DNA from 2 places in the Pseudoalteromonas sp. NZS71_1 genome. Region 2 is predicted to be linked to the other one. Evidence: predicted binding sites of a transcription regulator. Region 2 holds the regulator's gene; the other holds the start of a gene.
What was found. Region 2 encodes LexA, which represses DNA repair genes until DNA is damaged. Its sites were predicted from a motif close to TACTGTATNNNNATACAGTA; they were not measured.
Positions count from the first base shown of each region.

Region 1: the regulator LexA is predicted to act here: its motif matches at 3,425-3,444, upstream of uvrD (DNA helicase II).

Region 1 covers NZ_JADYXM010000005.1:1,307-9,122, reverse strand. The annotation lists gene cysQ (3'(2'),5'-bisphosphate nucleotidase CysQ) at 1-477, opposite strand, end outside; gene nudE (ADP compounds hydrolase NudE) at 470-1,042, opposite strand; gene yrfG (GMP/IMP nucleotidase) at 1,104-1,751, shown strand; gene I6F43_RS09355 (dUTP diphosphatase) at 1,767-2,390, opposite strand; gene I6F43_RS09350 (YacL family protein) at 2,496-2,864, opposite strand; gene I6F43_RS09345 (hypothetical protein) at 2,981-3,205, opposite strand; gene uvrD (DNA helicase II) at 3,509-5,674, shown strand; gene I6F43_RS09335 (GNAT family N-acetyltransferase) at 5,652-7,721, shown strand.
Region 2 covers NZ_JADYXM010000015.1:72,035-79,850, reverse strand. The annotation lists gene I6F43_RS17290 (membrane protein) at 1-569, opposite strand, end outside; gene I6F43_RS17285 (hypothetical protein) at 883-1,263, shown strand; gene I6F43_RS17280 (PaaI family thioesterase) at 1,264-1,704, opposite strand; gene lexA (transcriptional repressor LexA) at 1,872-2,489, shown strand; gene coxB (cytochrome c oxidase subunit II) at 2,973-4,115, shown strand; gene ctaD (cytochrome c oxidase subunit I) at 4,115-5,707, shown strand; gene I6F43_RS17260 (cytochrome c oxidase assembly protein) at 5,707-6,237, shown strand; gene I6F43_RS17255 (cytochrome c oxidase subunit 3) at 6,273-7,148, shown strand; gene I6F43_RS20285 (DUF2909 family protein) at 7,051-7,359, opposite strand; gene I6F43_RS17245 (SURF1 family protein) at 7,374-7,816, shown strand, end outside.

The DNA.
Region 1 (7,816 bases), on a different contig from region 2:
GCTCACTGCAAGCGTCAAGTTCTCTGGCGGCGCTACAGATATTTGCTTATCAATTGAGTTTTCACGTTTAAAGGCACCATTTTTAGCTGTAGCAAAATAAGTCACACCTTTTGCAGGCCAATGAATAACGCCAAGCACAGGATGATTATTTTCAATCAATGCAATGTTTACTGCAAAGTCGCCACTTTCTAAAATAAATTCGCCTGTACCATCCATCGGATCGAGCAACCAATAGCGCTGCCAGTCCTGTCTGTCGGCGAGTGCAGGTATAGGTGTTTCTTCCGACATAATTGGGATATCGGGCGCTAAGACTTTTAATCCAGCAACCAGTACGTCATTTGCTGCTAAGTCAGCTTTGGTAACAGGCGTATTATCTGATTTCTCTTGTTGGCCAATATCGCCTTTTTTATAAATGGCCATAATTGCATCGCCAGCACGCTCAGCTAATTCAATACACGGTTCGATTAATTTATTCATCGGCAGCTCCAGACGCTAAATACTTATCTAATAATAGCAAAGCTGCAACACTGCGTGCTTCGGTAAAATCTTCTTGGTCTAATAATGACTGCCACTGAGTTAATGGCCACTTAACAACAACAAGCGGCTCTGGTTCGTCGCCAATAAGGGTTTGTGGGTATAATTGCTTAGCAAATAAAATATGCATAGTGGCATTAAAGTAACTCGGCGCCATTGTTACTGTTCTTAATGGTTTAAAATACTCAGCACCAAAGCCAATTTCTTCTTTAAGCTCTCTGTTAGCAGCTTGCTCTGGCGTTTCGCCCGGATCGATTAAGCCTTTAGGAAAACCTAACTGGTAATCGTTTGTGCCCGCACAGTATTCACGTACAAGTAGTAATTCGTTGTCTGCACTTAACGGAACAATCATCACGGCTCCCCGGCCACCGCCGCGAATTCGCTCATACTGGCGCTCTTCGTTATTAGAAAACTTTAGCTCTAAAGACTCCACAGTAAACAGGCGGCTTTTAGCGACAACATTGTTACTGAGGATTTGTGGTGGTGTTGGGTGCTTTTTCTGTGTCATTGGCGTTAATTTGCTATCATGGCAGTTAGTTCAATAATAAACCTTATAAGTTGAAATTCCTATGTTAAATTGGTCAAAAATCGATACCGTTTTGCTCGACATGGATGGAACATTACTCGATTTACATTACGACAGTCATTTTTGGCTTAACGTTATTCCTGCGCAACACGCATTAGCAAGGGGCATTAGCCTAGATGCAGCTAAAGCAGATATTTTAAAACGCTATCAAGCTGTGAGCGGTCAAATACAGTGGTATTGTTTAGATTATTGGGAGCAGCAATTAAGCTTGCCTATAATGGAGCTTAAACGAGAGTCTCAGCATTTAATTAAAATGCGCGAAGACGTACCTCATTTTTTAACTGAGCTTAAAAAAGCAGGCAAAGAGTTAATTTTACTTACCAACGCCCACCCTGAGAGTGTCATGCTTAAATTTGAGCATACAGCGATTGATAACTACCTAGATGGCGTAGTGTCTACTCATGAATATGGAGTAAGTAAAGAGCAACAAAGTTTGTGGCACCAAGTACAAAAAGACTTAGGGTTTAATAAGCAGCGCACTTTGTTTGTAGATGACAGTGTGCCGGTTTTGAATGCTGCACGAGAATACGGCATTGAGCACTTACTTGCAGTTGCTAACCCAGATAGCCAACAACCACATAACGAAATAGCCGATTACCTAAGTGTTACCGACTATCGTAAGATTATCTAACTCAACTTACGTGACTTAAATTTTTGGGTAACGCGCTTCTAGCCCTTGATATACTAACTTTGCAAAATCTGCATGTTCTGTATCAAGGCTTTTAACTACTTCAACTAAATGCTCGTTATCTTCTTGCCCATTCCATTCTTTAATATAGCTACCATCTTTGTAACCGTGATCTTGGCGGAAAAAGTTTAACGTGTTTTTACCTACGTAGCCGCGATATAAATCATCAATATCCATACCCATTTGCGCCATACAGCCGGCAAAGGCACCTGCATTAAACGTTTTATCAGCAACAGCAGACGCCGCCAATATCTCTAGTGTTTGTTTAAAGTCATCAGCTTGTTGAGCATTGCTAAGCTCAGTTTCAAGTTGCTTTGCTAAGTCTTCGTAGCTAGTTTCACCGTCAATTCTAAGCGATAGACCAAAATGAAAAATATCAACCAACTCTAAAATAACTTGTTCAGTATCTGGTGTTTGTTTTTTCCACCATTTCCAACCATGATGATCCAACATTTCAGCACACTCAACCCAAATAGCGCGGTACCATTCAAACCCTTGAGTAAACCATTGCTCATGTACTTTAGTATTCATGGCGTTTTGCATTTCTAGCATCACTACTAGCTTGTTTAAATTGGCAGACATATCAGTTCCTGTCGTTTTGATTGGCGTAATGTTCGTTGGTGTAATAATACAGATAAAATGCTGATTGTGCATTGCTGTATATTTTTATTAGTGTGCTAGTTATGTTTATCGTGACGTCGTAAACTCATGCCATGAATCAATTAAATCAATGAAATCTTCAAAGCCACAACCACTACTTAAACCATTTTCTTCAAGCGCTAAATCGTCATCTTGATACGCTATTAGGTCTTCGCTGTCTTGATGAAGCGCATGGGCTTCAAATAATGCTTCGTCTTTCGTTAATATTAAATCTATTTCTTGGCCTTTTAGCGTTAGCGGCTCATAGCTTGAACTCACCGATGCAATAAGCGCTTGCACCATGGCTACTTTGTCTTTGCCTATTTCTTCGTTTAGCCAGCGACCAATAATAGCGTGTTCACTGCTTATTTTAATACGTAGCCCACTAATAGGGTCGCGAATAAATTGATATTCCATAGGGTTTGCCTGTAAATCTTTAATTGCGTAATTATATACGTAAACGCCCGTAAACCACAGGACATATAAAGTAAAATAGCGCCACATGGGCGCTATTTTACTCAACTTGAAAACCGTTAACTTCGCGATCTATAACGCGCTGCGTCAATAATCGACCATAAGTAAATAATAGGCACAAGTACAAAGCCTACAAGCACATAAATTAGTGCGTAACTTATTATAATAGCGAGTGCAAAAAATATAGCCGCTAAAATACGCCCTTGCACTAACTGCCCTAAACCAGGAAAAAATATATTACATAATGCTGCGATTACGTTACCGCCAGAACCTTGATCTGCCATACTAACCTCTGTATTTATTTGATTTTATAATTATTTACTTACACACTCTATGCCAATTTATTAAAGCTTACAAATCAAATAGTTAAATTAGTCTAGATTTAGAGAGTTAGTAAATTTTGCTAACTTTAGGTCAAATTAGCAATTTTTGTTATGTGTTTGCACTTTTCTATTCGCTCAATTAATTAGCAAGTTACTCGTTTTGAACACTATTTTATAAATAGCTGTTTATAAAAACAGTATTTTATTTAGCCTAACAAAAACACCTGTTATACTGGCCACAATATTGATTAAAAAGGCGTAACGATGGACGTTTCACAATTACTCGATGGCTTAAATGACAAACAACGCGATGCCGTTGCAGCCCCACTACAAAACATGCTGGTATTAGCAGGTGCTGGGTCTGGTAAAACACGAGTGTTAGTTCATCGTATTGCGTGGCTTATGCAAGTTGAGCAAGCCTCCGCTTACAGTATTTTTGCAGTTACTTTTACTAATAAAGCCGCTAAAGAAATGCGTGGCCGCGTTGAAGAAACACTAGAAGCGCCTGTAGGTGGTATGTGGATTGGTACTTTCCATGGTTTATCGCATCGTATTTTACGTGCTCATCACCGTGAAGCTAATTTACCAGAAGCCTTTCAAATTTTAGACTCTGACGATCAGCTTCGGATGATCAAGCGCTTATTAAAATCGATGAATATTGATGATAAAAAATGGCCCGCTAAGCAATTTGGCTGGTACATAAGCGCCAAAAAAGATGAAGCACTTCGCCCTAAAGATATTCAAGCATACGATATTAATGAGCAAATGATGCTGCGTGTTTATGCCGCCTATCAAGAGGCCTGTGATAGAGCGGGCCTAGTTGATTTTGCTGAAATATTACTACGCAGCTACGAAGTGTTAAAAAATAACCCTACGTTACTGCGTCATTATCAGCAACGCTTTGCGCATATGCTCGTAGACGAGTTCCAAGATACAAATACCATTCAATATGCTTGGTTAAAATTACTTGCTGGCGATACTAACAGCATTATGATTGTAGGCGACGATGACCAAAGCATTTATGGTTGGCGTGGTGCTAAAATCGAAAACATTAAACGTTTTTTAACTGACTTTAGCGCAGAAACCATTCGTCTTGAACAAAACTACCGCTCAACAGCGACTATTTTGAAAGCGTCTAACGCATTAATTCAAAATAACTCAGAACGTATGGGTAAAAGCTTGTGGACCGACGGTAACGACGGCGAGCCAATCTCTATTTATGCAGCATTTAATGAGTTAGACGAAGCACGCTTTGTAAGTAGCAAACTACGAAGCTGGTTAAATGCAGGTAATGCCCTACAAGATGCCGCAATTTTATACCGTAGTAACGCGCAATCTCGTGTACTTGAGGAGGCCATGCTGCAAGAAGGCTTAAAATACCGTATTTATGGTGGTATGCGATTCTTCGAACGACAAGAAATTAAAGATGCGCTTTCGTATTTACGCCTAGTAGGTAATCGTCAAGACGATGCCGCGTTTGAGCGTGTAATTAATACGCCAGCACGCGGTATTGGCGACAAAACATTGAGCCATATACGCGACTGCGCTCGAGCAGAATCGTTACCGCTTTGGTATGCCGCCAAAGCAATTGTAGAACAACAGCATTTATCTGGTCGTGCTTCTGGTGCAGTAAGTAAGTTTGTAGAACTCGTTGAACAAATAGAAGATAAAATTAGCGATCTAACTTTGCATGAGCAAGCCAAGTACACAATTCAAACCTCAGGCTTGATGGCAATGTACCAAGCTGAAAAAGGTGAAAAAGGCCGTGCTCGCGTAGAAAACTTAGAAGAGCTAATTAGCGCATGTGACCAGTACGAACTTCCTGAAGACGAAGAATACAGCTCGCCTTTACAAGGCTTTTTAGCGCATACATCACTTGAGTCAGGTGAGGGGCAAGCAGAAGAGCACGAAGACGCCGTACAAATGATGACTCTTCACTCAGCTAAAGGCTTAGAGTTTCCACTTGTGTTTATGGTGGGCGTAGAAGAAGGCATGTTCCCTTCTCAGCAAAGCAACGAAGAGTCTGGCCGCTTAGAAGAAGAGCGCCGCCTTTGTTATGTAGGCATGACACGAGCAATGGATAAGTTATACATTAGCCATGCTGAGAGTCGCCGCTTATACGGGCAAGAAAAATACCATAGCCCATCACGCTTTTTACGCGAAATACCTGAGGACTGCGTAGAAGAAATCCGTATTAAAACACAGGTTTCTCGCCCACCTGCCGCCGGACGTTTTAGCGCATCAGTTAGTCATGCCGCATTTGAAGACAGTGGCTTTAACTTAGGACAACGAGTTTTGCATGCTAAATTTGGTATTGGTACCGTACTTAATTACGAAGGCAGTGGCGCGCAATCTCGCGTACAAGTAAACTTTGACGACCTTGGCAGTAAATGGTTAGTAACGGCCTATGCACGATTACAAGCTGTATAAAGCTCACCTAAATGAGTTAGAACAACAACTAGCTGGCGCATATCATCGTCAGCTAGTGCTAATTACTGGCAGCTCAGTTTGGTGTTATGAATTACTTAACTCATTAATAGATGAAAACAATACACTTGTTGTATCAAAGCAGTGCGCGATCAAAAATTCGTACTGGCCTACTCGCACTCACCAAATTTTAGGGCAAGAATTTGCTCATGCTGTTTACGATGGTTTTAGTGGTTTACACCCTGATAAACTTGCAGCACTTACCGGCACCGTTAAAGCAGGCGGTATGCTGTTTTTATTACTGCCCGAATTAAATGATTTAGCCTCTTGGCAAGACCCCTCATTAAGTACAGTGCAATCACACGGTCAGAGTATTGACTACAGTTTATTTAATCAACGTTTCGCGACTATTATTAAGCGATTACCCGCTTTTCATTTTAGTGAACAAAATGGCTGTATTAGTAATCTCGTCAGCTCTGTTACGGATAATAAAATTGATTATCTACCACAGCAAAACTGCGTTGAACAAATAGTAAAAGTAGCTAATGGCCGTGCCAACAGGCCTTTACTCATTAATGCTGATAGAGGTAGAGGCAAGTCGGCAGCACTTGGCTTAGCAGCCGCAAAATTAGCTGATAAAAAAGTAATTATTTGCAGCACTCAGTTTAAAGCGACCCATAGTAGCTTTAAACATTTAGCCAACGAGTTAGACCTGCAATACAACGCTGAACATAAACAGCTCGCCAACTTGCACTACGTTGCACCTGACGCGTTATTAAACACACTACCTGAGTGCGATTTACTACTCGTTGATGAAGCTGCAGCAATCCCTGTTCCGTTATTGCTAAAAATGCTAGCTCATTACCCTCGTATAGTATTTGCAAGTACACTGGTTGGGTATGAGGGCAATGGTAGGGGTTATACCATTCGCTTTAGTAACTATATTAAAGCGCACTATAAAGCCTCTAAAGTTGTAACGCTTGATGAGCCACTGCGTTTTGCTAAACACGATCCCCTCGAGAAGCACATTCGCACCTTGCTTGCACTCGATGCACAATATAAAGAATTAGGTAGTAATCAATTAGAACAGCCAGTTCATAGCGAAGTAACTCAGCAATCCCTTGTAAACAATGAGTCTTTACTGCAACAAGTTATTGCCCTACTTGCATTGGCTCACTATCAAAGTAGTGTAAACGATTTACGCCAACTACTAGACGCACCATCGCAACGAATATTCATCAGCAAAATTAACAATCAATTAGTTGGCGTATGTTTAATCGCAATAGAAGGTGGTTTAAGTGAAGACCTTGCTCTACAGGTTATAAGCGGAGAGCGCCGCCCACAGGGTCATTTAATGGCTCAAACCCTCTCACAACTTAGTTTTAATAATGACTACTTAACACAGTTGAGCGCTCGCGTTGTACGAATAGCGATTGATCCGAGCTCTCACAATATGGGTTTTGGTAAAAAGCTACTTAGCTATTGCGAGTCGCAAGTAAAAAGCCAATGTAGTTGGTTTGGTGCAAGCTTTGGCGCAACAGCGCAGCTACTTAATTTTTGGCAAAAACAAGGATTTAATACCGTAAAACTGGGTTATCAACGCGATAAAAGCACAGCTGAACATTCGGCGCTTGTGGTTAAATGCTTAAGTAACAAAAGTGCAATTATTAGACCTTTGAAAAAGCAGTTTAAAAACGACTTTTTTTATGCTCTTTTAACACACTTTAAAACACTGGATTGGCAACTTGTAGGTATTTTAATTGAAGGATTTAGCGATGAGTTAGTAAGCCCCGAGACTCGCAAACAATTAGCCTTGCTCGTAAACAGTAACTTCACTCAATTTAATATCTCTGCGACTCTTTGGCAAGTAGTGAACCAGTCTCCTTCTTGTATGTCTCAATTAACAGAGTCTGATAAACAACTTTTAATAAAGTTAGTGCTTCAAAATGAATGTAATGAAAAAGTGATTCAACAATTAGGTTTATTAGGAAAAAAGCAGCTTGAGAATCAATTTAAACGTGCCATAAAAAACCTCACTAGTGCCATCTAATAACTCCTAGTTACCTATCTCTATTAAATCTTATCCATCTTTAAGCTATTTATTTAATTTGTTCTATCCTTAAAGCATTAACAGGTAAATTAAGA
Region 2 (7,816 bases):
ATATGTAACATCCAAAAAAAGTCGAAAATTCGCCATAGTGTGCTGCGAACGGTGACAACTCTGCCGTTATTTTCTGACAAGTACAGTGTTGTGTTAAATGTGTCGTCAAATTGTACCTGCCAAACATTGGTTTTATATCCAACTTCTCGCATACCTTGCTTTAGCAGTACAGCGCTTGTCACTTGAGCATCAATAAGTAAGTGTGCTTTAGCATTTGCGGTAATTTGTATTTTAGTTGGCGGCTCAAAAGGTCGGCCTGTTATACCGTTAAAGCTTTGCTGTTCATCTTTATTTATTACTGTAATTATAGGTGTGGTTAAAAAGTTCTCAAAAATTATTTGTGTTGGATTAACCACCTGAGATGCAATATCGTTAAGGGAGGCAACATAATCAGCCTGCGTAAATGGGTTATTAAGAGTACGTGTTGCAAGATGCTCCCCATGAACTTTATCAAGAGGAATAGCGCTCATGACTAAACCGCCTAATAGCCAAGCTAAAATTTGTAATGTGAGCAAATAACCGAGCCATTTATGTAACTTGCGAGCATACTTAAATATTTTTTTATTCATGTTTTAGTCTTATTATTTTTAGAGGCTAGTTTATTACATTAATGGGATTAGTTACTGCGACATTTTGTCGCAGTTTAAACTATAGCTTACTGTAATCATTTAAAAATAAAAAAGATTACACTTAAATTGCTAACATGAATTATTTGTTTAATTGAGCTGAGTGTTTGATATCCAGCTAGCTTTAAACGCTAAAAAATACTTAAAAGCTGCGAAATATCTATATAAAGTGGTTAATAGAGCATAGTTGATTTGGTATAACGGTAAAACTGCGTTAAAGTTTGCAATGAAATTATTAGAGGATAAATACGAAACGATGTCGGAAATTCAATTTTTAAATGTAGATCTTGAGCTTGAATCAAAGCAAGATATTAGTTTGCTAGTGGCAGACTTGAAAAAAGTCGCGACGATTTTACATTATGACAAAGACGAATACCGTCAATTAGCGCGTATTGAAGCAACAGGTGTAGTAAACACGCCTGACAAAGCAATAAACCATATATGTGAGCTTATTGAATCGTGTTCGCGTAACGCGCTAAAGCAATGGTTAAGCTGTTCACGTAGAACGTTTGATATTGGTTTTGAATCGGGCACTTCCCCTAAGTGCTTTAATCAAGCCTTAGATGCAGATACATTACTACGTATATCTGCGATTGGTGCGGGTATGGAAATTACAATTTACCCAATCGAAAAGTAACTATCTTCGCTCTACGACTGCTGCGGTCATTTTTGATACGCAGCACAGCTCATTGCGGCTATTTGTAATTTTTATTTCCCACACTGAACTACGTTTGCCAATATGAAACGCTCTTGCCGTTGCTGTTAAAGTGTCGTTGCGAGATGCTTTTAAATGACTTGCGCTAATTTCCTGCCCCACGCAGTAAAATTTTGTAAAATCGACAACAAAGTTAGCTGCATAGCTGGCAACTGTTTCGGCAAGTACAACGTTAGCACCGCCGTGAACCATGCCCATTGGGTTATGATGCTCAGGAATTGCCGGCATAGTGGCTACTAAGTAATTATCACCAATTTCAGTGACTTCTATTCCCATGGTTTTCATTAATGTTCCTTGGCCATCAATGCCTTGTTCTAACTGCTTGCACAGCTCTAAAGTGATGGGCTGGTACCAAATACTCATAATGACTCCTTTGCTTTTTTAATCATTTATAAACCTAGCTTTAGTTATATCCCTAAAATGTACACAAGTGAAATTACTTTGGCTATTTTAAGGCTTAATTTAAATTTGCGATTTTTATTTAACTGTATATACTCACAGTTAAATGTACTGTATGGAAAACCAGTTGTATGCGACCATTAACGAACCGCCAAGCTCAAATACTCGAACTAATTAAAGTTTTTATTAAAGACACTGGTATGCCTCCTACACGTGCTGAAATAGCGCAAACATTAGGTTTTAAAAGTGCCAATGCTGCTGAAGAACATTTAAAAGCACTTGCTAAAAAAGGCGCAATTAAAATGAAACCAGGTGCAAGCCGTGGTATTCAGTTAATTGAAGAAGAAGAGCCAGAACAATTAGGTTTACCGCTTATAGGGCGTGTTGCTGCTGGTTCACCTATTTTGGCGCAAGAGCACGTTGAAAGTCACTGCAAAATCGATCCATTAATGTTTAAACCGGCTGCAGATTTTTTACTACGCGTTAACGGTATGAGCATGAAAGATATTGGTATTATGGATGGTGATTTACTTGCTGTACATCGTACTCAAACCGCTGAAAATGGGCAAGTTGTTGTTGCCCGCCTAGACGAAGACGTAACTGTAAAACGTCTTGAGAAAGCGGGTCGTAAAGTATTACTTCATGCTGAAAACGACGATTTTGAATCTATTGAAGTAGATCTTGAGAATGAGTCTTTTAATATTGAAGGCTTAGCCGTTGGCGTTATAAGAAACGCTGATTGGATGTGACTTTAAAAATAGCTTTTAAACAAGCAGTTTTATAAATGCGTACTAATTAGTACGCATTTTTTGTTTTAAATTCGCACTAAAAATAGGGCATAAATAGCTCACTGACAATTTAAGCTGTAAACTTTTTTGCACTTATATTTTCCCCCTCCGAATACGTTAAACCCCTTTGTTTTGCTCATCTTTTGAACTTACTGTTACCTAGTTGGTTACTGATTTTTTATTAATTACTCAATATCACCTGATTGTTTTTTATACTAAAACTTGCTTGTTGTTCATTTTTTAGCTAATTATTAATGTGCTGAGCTAATAATAACTCACAGCTTTTTAGTTTTGAGAACACACAATATACACAAACCCGTTGTTGGCGCAGCAAAACCAATCAATATTAAATGAGATTGACTAAAAAAATAAAAATAACGAATTGGCGTTTAAGCCGTATGCCTCTTCGCTTTGCATTCGCAATAGCATCAAAGGAGCCGTCACATGGGTAAACTGACCTCTACCTTGTGGCTTATATTATGTGTTTTTTCGCACCCAGTTTTGGCTAACAGCCAATACAATATGCGCAAAGGCGTAACCGATATAAGCAATAATGTATATCAGCTGCACATGACCATATTTATAATATGTTGTGTGATTGGGGTGATAGTGTTCGCAATTATGTTTTGGGCACTTATTCATCACCGTAAATCTAAAGGGGCTGTACCTGCCCAATTTCACGAAAGCACTAAAGTAGAAATACTTTGGACTGCAATCCCGTTTGTTATTTTAATTGCTATGGCAGTACCAGCCACTAAAACCCTAATTGCAATGGAAGATGCCAGCAAAGCTGATCTCACTATTAAAATTACAGGCTCGCAATGGAAATGGCATTATGAATATATGGGTGAAGATGTAGAGTTCTACTCTATTTTATCTACCCCGCAAGATGAAATAGCGAATCTTGCAGATAAAAATCCTAACTACTTACTTGAGGTTGATAAACCTCTCGTACTGCCAATAAATCAAAAAGTACGATTTTTAATGACTTCTGACGATGTTATTCACTCTTGGTGGGTACCTGATTTTGCAGTTAAAAAAGATGCGAATCCCGGCTTTATAAACGAAACATGGACGAACATAAACGAAGAAGGTACTTACCGAGGCCAATGTGCTGAGTTGTGTGGTAAAGATCATGGCTTTATGCCCGTTGTGGTGGTCGCTAAATCTGAGGCTGATTTTAAAACGTGGCTTGCAGATGCAAAGCAAGCTAAACAAAAAGCAGCATTAGCAGATGCCGCATTACTTGATAAAACCCTCCCAAAAGAAGAATTAATGACTTTAGGCGAACAAGTATATATGGCCAATTGTGCTGCATGTCATCAGCCTACTGGCATGGGGTTACCGGGTGTATTTCCTGCACTTAAAGGCAGCCCTATAGTGCTTGGCGATATAAAAGATCACATTGATGTAGTTATCCATGGGCGACCCGGTACGGCAATGCAAGCATTTGCCAAACAGTTATCTATAAAGCAATTAGCAGCGGTTATTACTTATAAACGTAATGCGTGGGGTAATGATACGGGTGATGTTATTCAACCGAGTCAAATACAGGCAGCACTTGATGCCAAAGTGGAGGCGAACTAATGAGTAGCATAGTAGAACAACCTAACGCCAATGAAGCTCATCATGCTCATCACCCAGCTAAAGGTTTTAAACGCTGGCTTTACACAACTAATCATAAAGATATAGGTAGTTTATATTTAATTTTTTCGCTGACCATGTTCTTAATTGGTGGTGGAATGGCCATGGTGATCAGAGCTGAATTATTTCAACCAGGTTTACAGTTGGTCGATCCTCACTTTTTTAATCAAATGACCACAGTGCATGGTTTAATTATGGTGTTTGGTGCGGTTATGCCGGCCTTTACAGGCCTTGCTAACTGGATGATACCACTCATGATTGGCGCGCCAGATATGGCATTGCCAAGAATGAATAACTGGAGCTTTTGGATTTTACCGTTTGCGTTTTTAATCCTATTGGCATCGTTATTTATGCCTGGTGGGGGTCCTGCATTTGGTTGGACTTTTTATGCACCACTGTCTACAACATACAGTAATGACAATACTGCATTGTTTGTATTTGCCGTACATATTATGGGGATTAGCTCAATAATGGGCGCAATCAATGTGATTGTAACTATAGTGAACTTACGTGCTCCCGGCATGACATGGATGAAGTTGCCCTTATTTGTATGGACGTGGTTAATTACTGCCTTTTTATTAATAGCGGTAATGCCAGTGCTTGCAGGAGCTGTCACTATGGTACTTACCGATAAGTATTTTGCGACCAGCTTTTTTGATGCCGCAGGCGGTGGCGACCCGGTGATGTTCCAACACATTTTTTGGTTTTTTGGTCATCCCGAAGTATACATAATGATTCTTCCTGCCTTTGGCATTATATCTACAATAGTACCTACCTTTTCTCGTAAAAAACTTTTTGGCTATGCCTCAATGGTATACGCCACATCCTCCATAGCACTATTGAGCTTTATTGTATGGGCTCATCATATGTTTACCACTGGGATGCCGGTCGCTGGCGAGTTGTTTTTTATGTACGCGACCATGCTTATATCGGTACCTACAGGAGTAAAAGTATTTAATTGGGTTGCCACAATGTGGAAAGGCTCAATAACTTTTGAAGTGCCAATGCTTTTTAGTATTGCGTTTATTGTGCTGTTTACCTTAGGTGGCTTTTCGGGGTTGATGCTGGCAATTACACCTGCTGACTTTCAGTACCACGATACTTATTTTGTAGTGGCGCATTTTCATTATGTATTAGTAACAGGGGCTGTATTTTCGATAATGGCGGGGGCCTATTACTGGCTGCCCAAGTGGACGGGCAATATGTTTAATATCACGCTAGCTAAATGGCATTTTTGGCTATCGCTGGTGAGTGTGAACGTATTGTTTTTTCCTATGCATTTTGTAGGGCTTGCCGGTATGCCGCGTCGAATTCCCGATTATGCACTTCAATTTGCCGACTTTAACGCAATCATAAGTATTGGTGGATTTGCCTTTGGTTTATCGCAATTGTTGTTTGTAGCTGTGGTAATTAAATGCGCGCGTGGCGGTGATAAAGTGCCTGCAAAAGTATGGGAAGGGGCAGAAGGGCTTGAGTGGGAAGTTGACTCTCCAGCGCCATATCATACTTTTTCTACGCCGCCGGTAATTAAGTAATGACACACGCACCGCTACTCAAACGTTTGGTACTTATTTGCATAGGCATGTTTGCCTTTGCCTTTGCTTTAGTACCTTTGTATGACGTGTTTTGTGATGTAACAGGGCTTAATGGAAAACCTTCGCTTGAGCAGGCAGAGCAAAGTACACAAATAGTACAAAACCGAGAAGTCGGCGTTAGCTTTACTACTCACGCACAAAGTGGTGCACCGTTTGAAGTTAAATCAAAAGAATACAGTGTAGTGGTAAAACCCGGTGCAATGCGTGAAGTAATGTTTAGTGCTAAAAATAACAGCAACCTAGATAAAGTAATGCAGGCTGTACCATCAGTCTCACCAGGTAAAGCGGCAAAGTATTTACACAAAATAGCCTGTTTTTGCTTTGATCAGCAACCTCTAAAAGCAGGGGAAGAACTTGAATTTAAATTACTTTTTTATGTTGATACCGCACTGCCGAGCGATATTGAAGAATTAACTTTATCTTATACCGTATTTGATATTAGTGAACAGCTGGTGGCAAGTAACAACTAGCTTTTTAAACTAGTGTGAAACTAGGAGTAAATAAAATGAATCAAGAATATGAGCATTATTACGTACCTGAGCAAAGCCCATGGCCTATTGTAGGTGCTGTTGCATTGTTTTTTATTGCAGTAGGGGCAGGCTTGACTGTTATGAGTGTAGGTAAAGAAGGTGGTAGCGGGGTTTATCTGCTTTATGCCGGTATTGCTGTACTTGTGTATATGTTGTTTAGCTGGTTTAAAAATGTAATTAATGAATCGGACCAAGGTTTGTACTCAGCACAAATGGATCGCTCTTTTAGACAAGGTATGAGCTGGTTTATTTTTTCTGAAGTTATGTTTTTTATGGCCTTTTTTGGTGCGCTTTTTTATGCACGCGTATTGTCGGTACCTTGGCTTGGAGGCGCAGGCAATAATGCAATGACTAACGAGGTTTTATGGCCTACTTTTGAAGCCGTTTGGCCGCTAGTTTCAACACCTGCTGGCGAAACTACTCAAGCTATGGGCTGGCAAGGCTTACCGCTTATAAATACCTTAATACTGCTTACTTCCTCAGTTACTTTACATTTTGCCCACGTAGCGATGGAAAACAATAAACGCACTCCACTTAAAGTTTTTTTAGGCGCTACTATTTTATTGGGCGTTTGCTTTTTAGGGCTGCAAGTTGAGGAGTACATGCATGCATATAATGACCTTAACCTAACGCTAGATGCGGGTATTTACGGTAATACGTTTTTTTTATTGACTGGTTTTCATGGCATGCATGTAACGCTAGGAACGGTACTTTTATTTGTAATATTTTTACGGATATTAAAAGGGCACTTTACTAAAGATAAGCATTTTGCTTTTCAAGCAGCTGCTTGGTATTGGCACTTTGTTGATGTGGTGTGGCTGTGTTTGTTTGTATTTGTATATGTGCTGTAGCGTTTATTGGCGAATTATTTGCTTTAATAAAACCAAGTTTAAGCGCTGCAATAACAACAACTAAAACAACGACCGAAAACAATACGCGACGACCTAAAAAGTGAGACATAGGTCGTCCCCCTGTTTTCCCTGACACCATAATAAACAATGCTCTAAATAAGTTAAAAAGTATAAATATTAACAACAGTACGATAATAATTTTAATAATCACTGAGTTGACCCTTTATGCAGTTAGTTTTATGGCACAAACAAAAGCTTAGTTCACTAATCACACTTTGTATGGTTGTGGTTGTTGTACTTGTGTGTGTGCGATTAGGATTTTGGCAGTTGGAGCGAGGTGAGCAAAAACAGCAGCAACTAACCGCTATTGCTAAGCAACAGAATCGGGGTGTGATGAGTTGGTCTCAATTACTTAACCTGCCTGATAGCTGGAACAAAACAGGTGTATTGGTTGAGTTAAAAGGGCGGTTTGTACAAAGCCAATATTGGCTTTTAGATAATCAAGTTTATAACGGGCAAGTAGGGTACGATTTACTTGCTTTACTAAAGCCAGACAGCGAAGAAAAAGTGATTTTAGTTAATTTAGGATGGGTAAAAGCGCCTATATCTAGAGATACACTGCCAAAGGTTACTCTGCCTACAGGTGTTTTTATTCTTAAAGCGCAAAT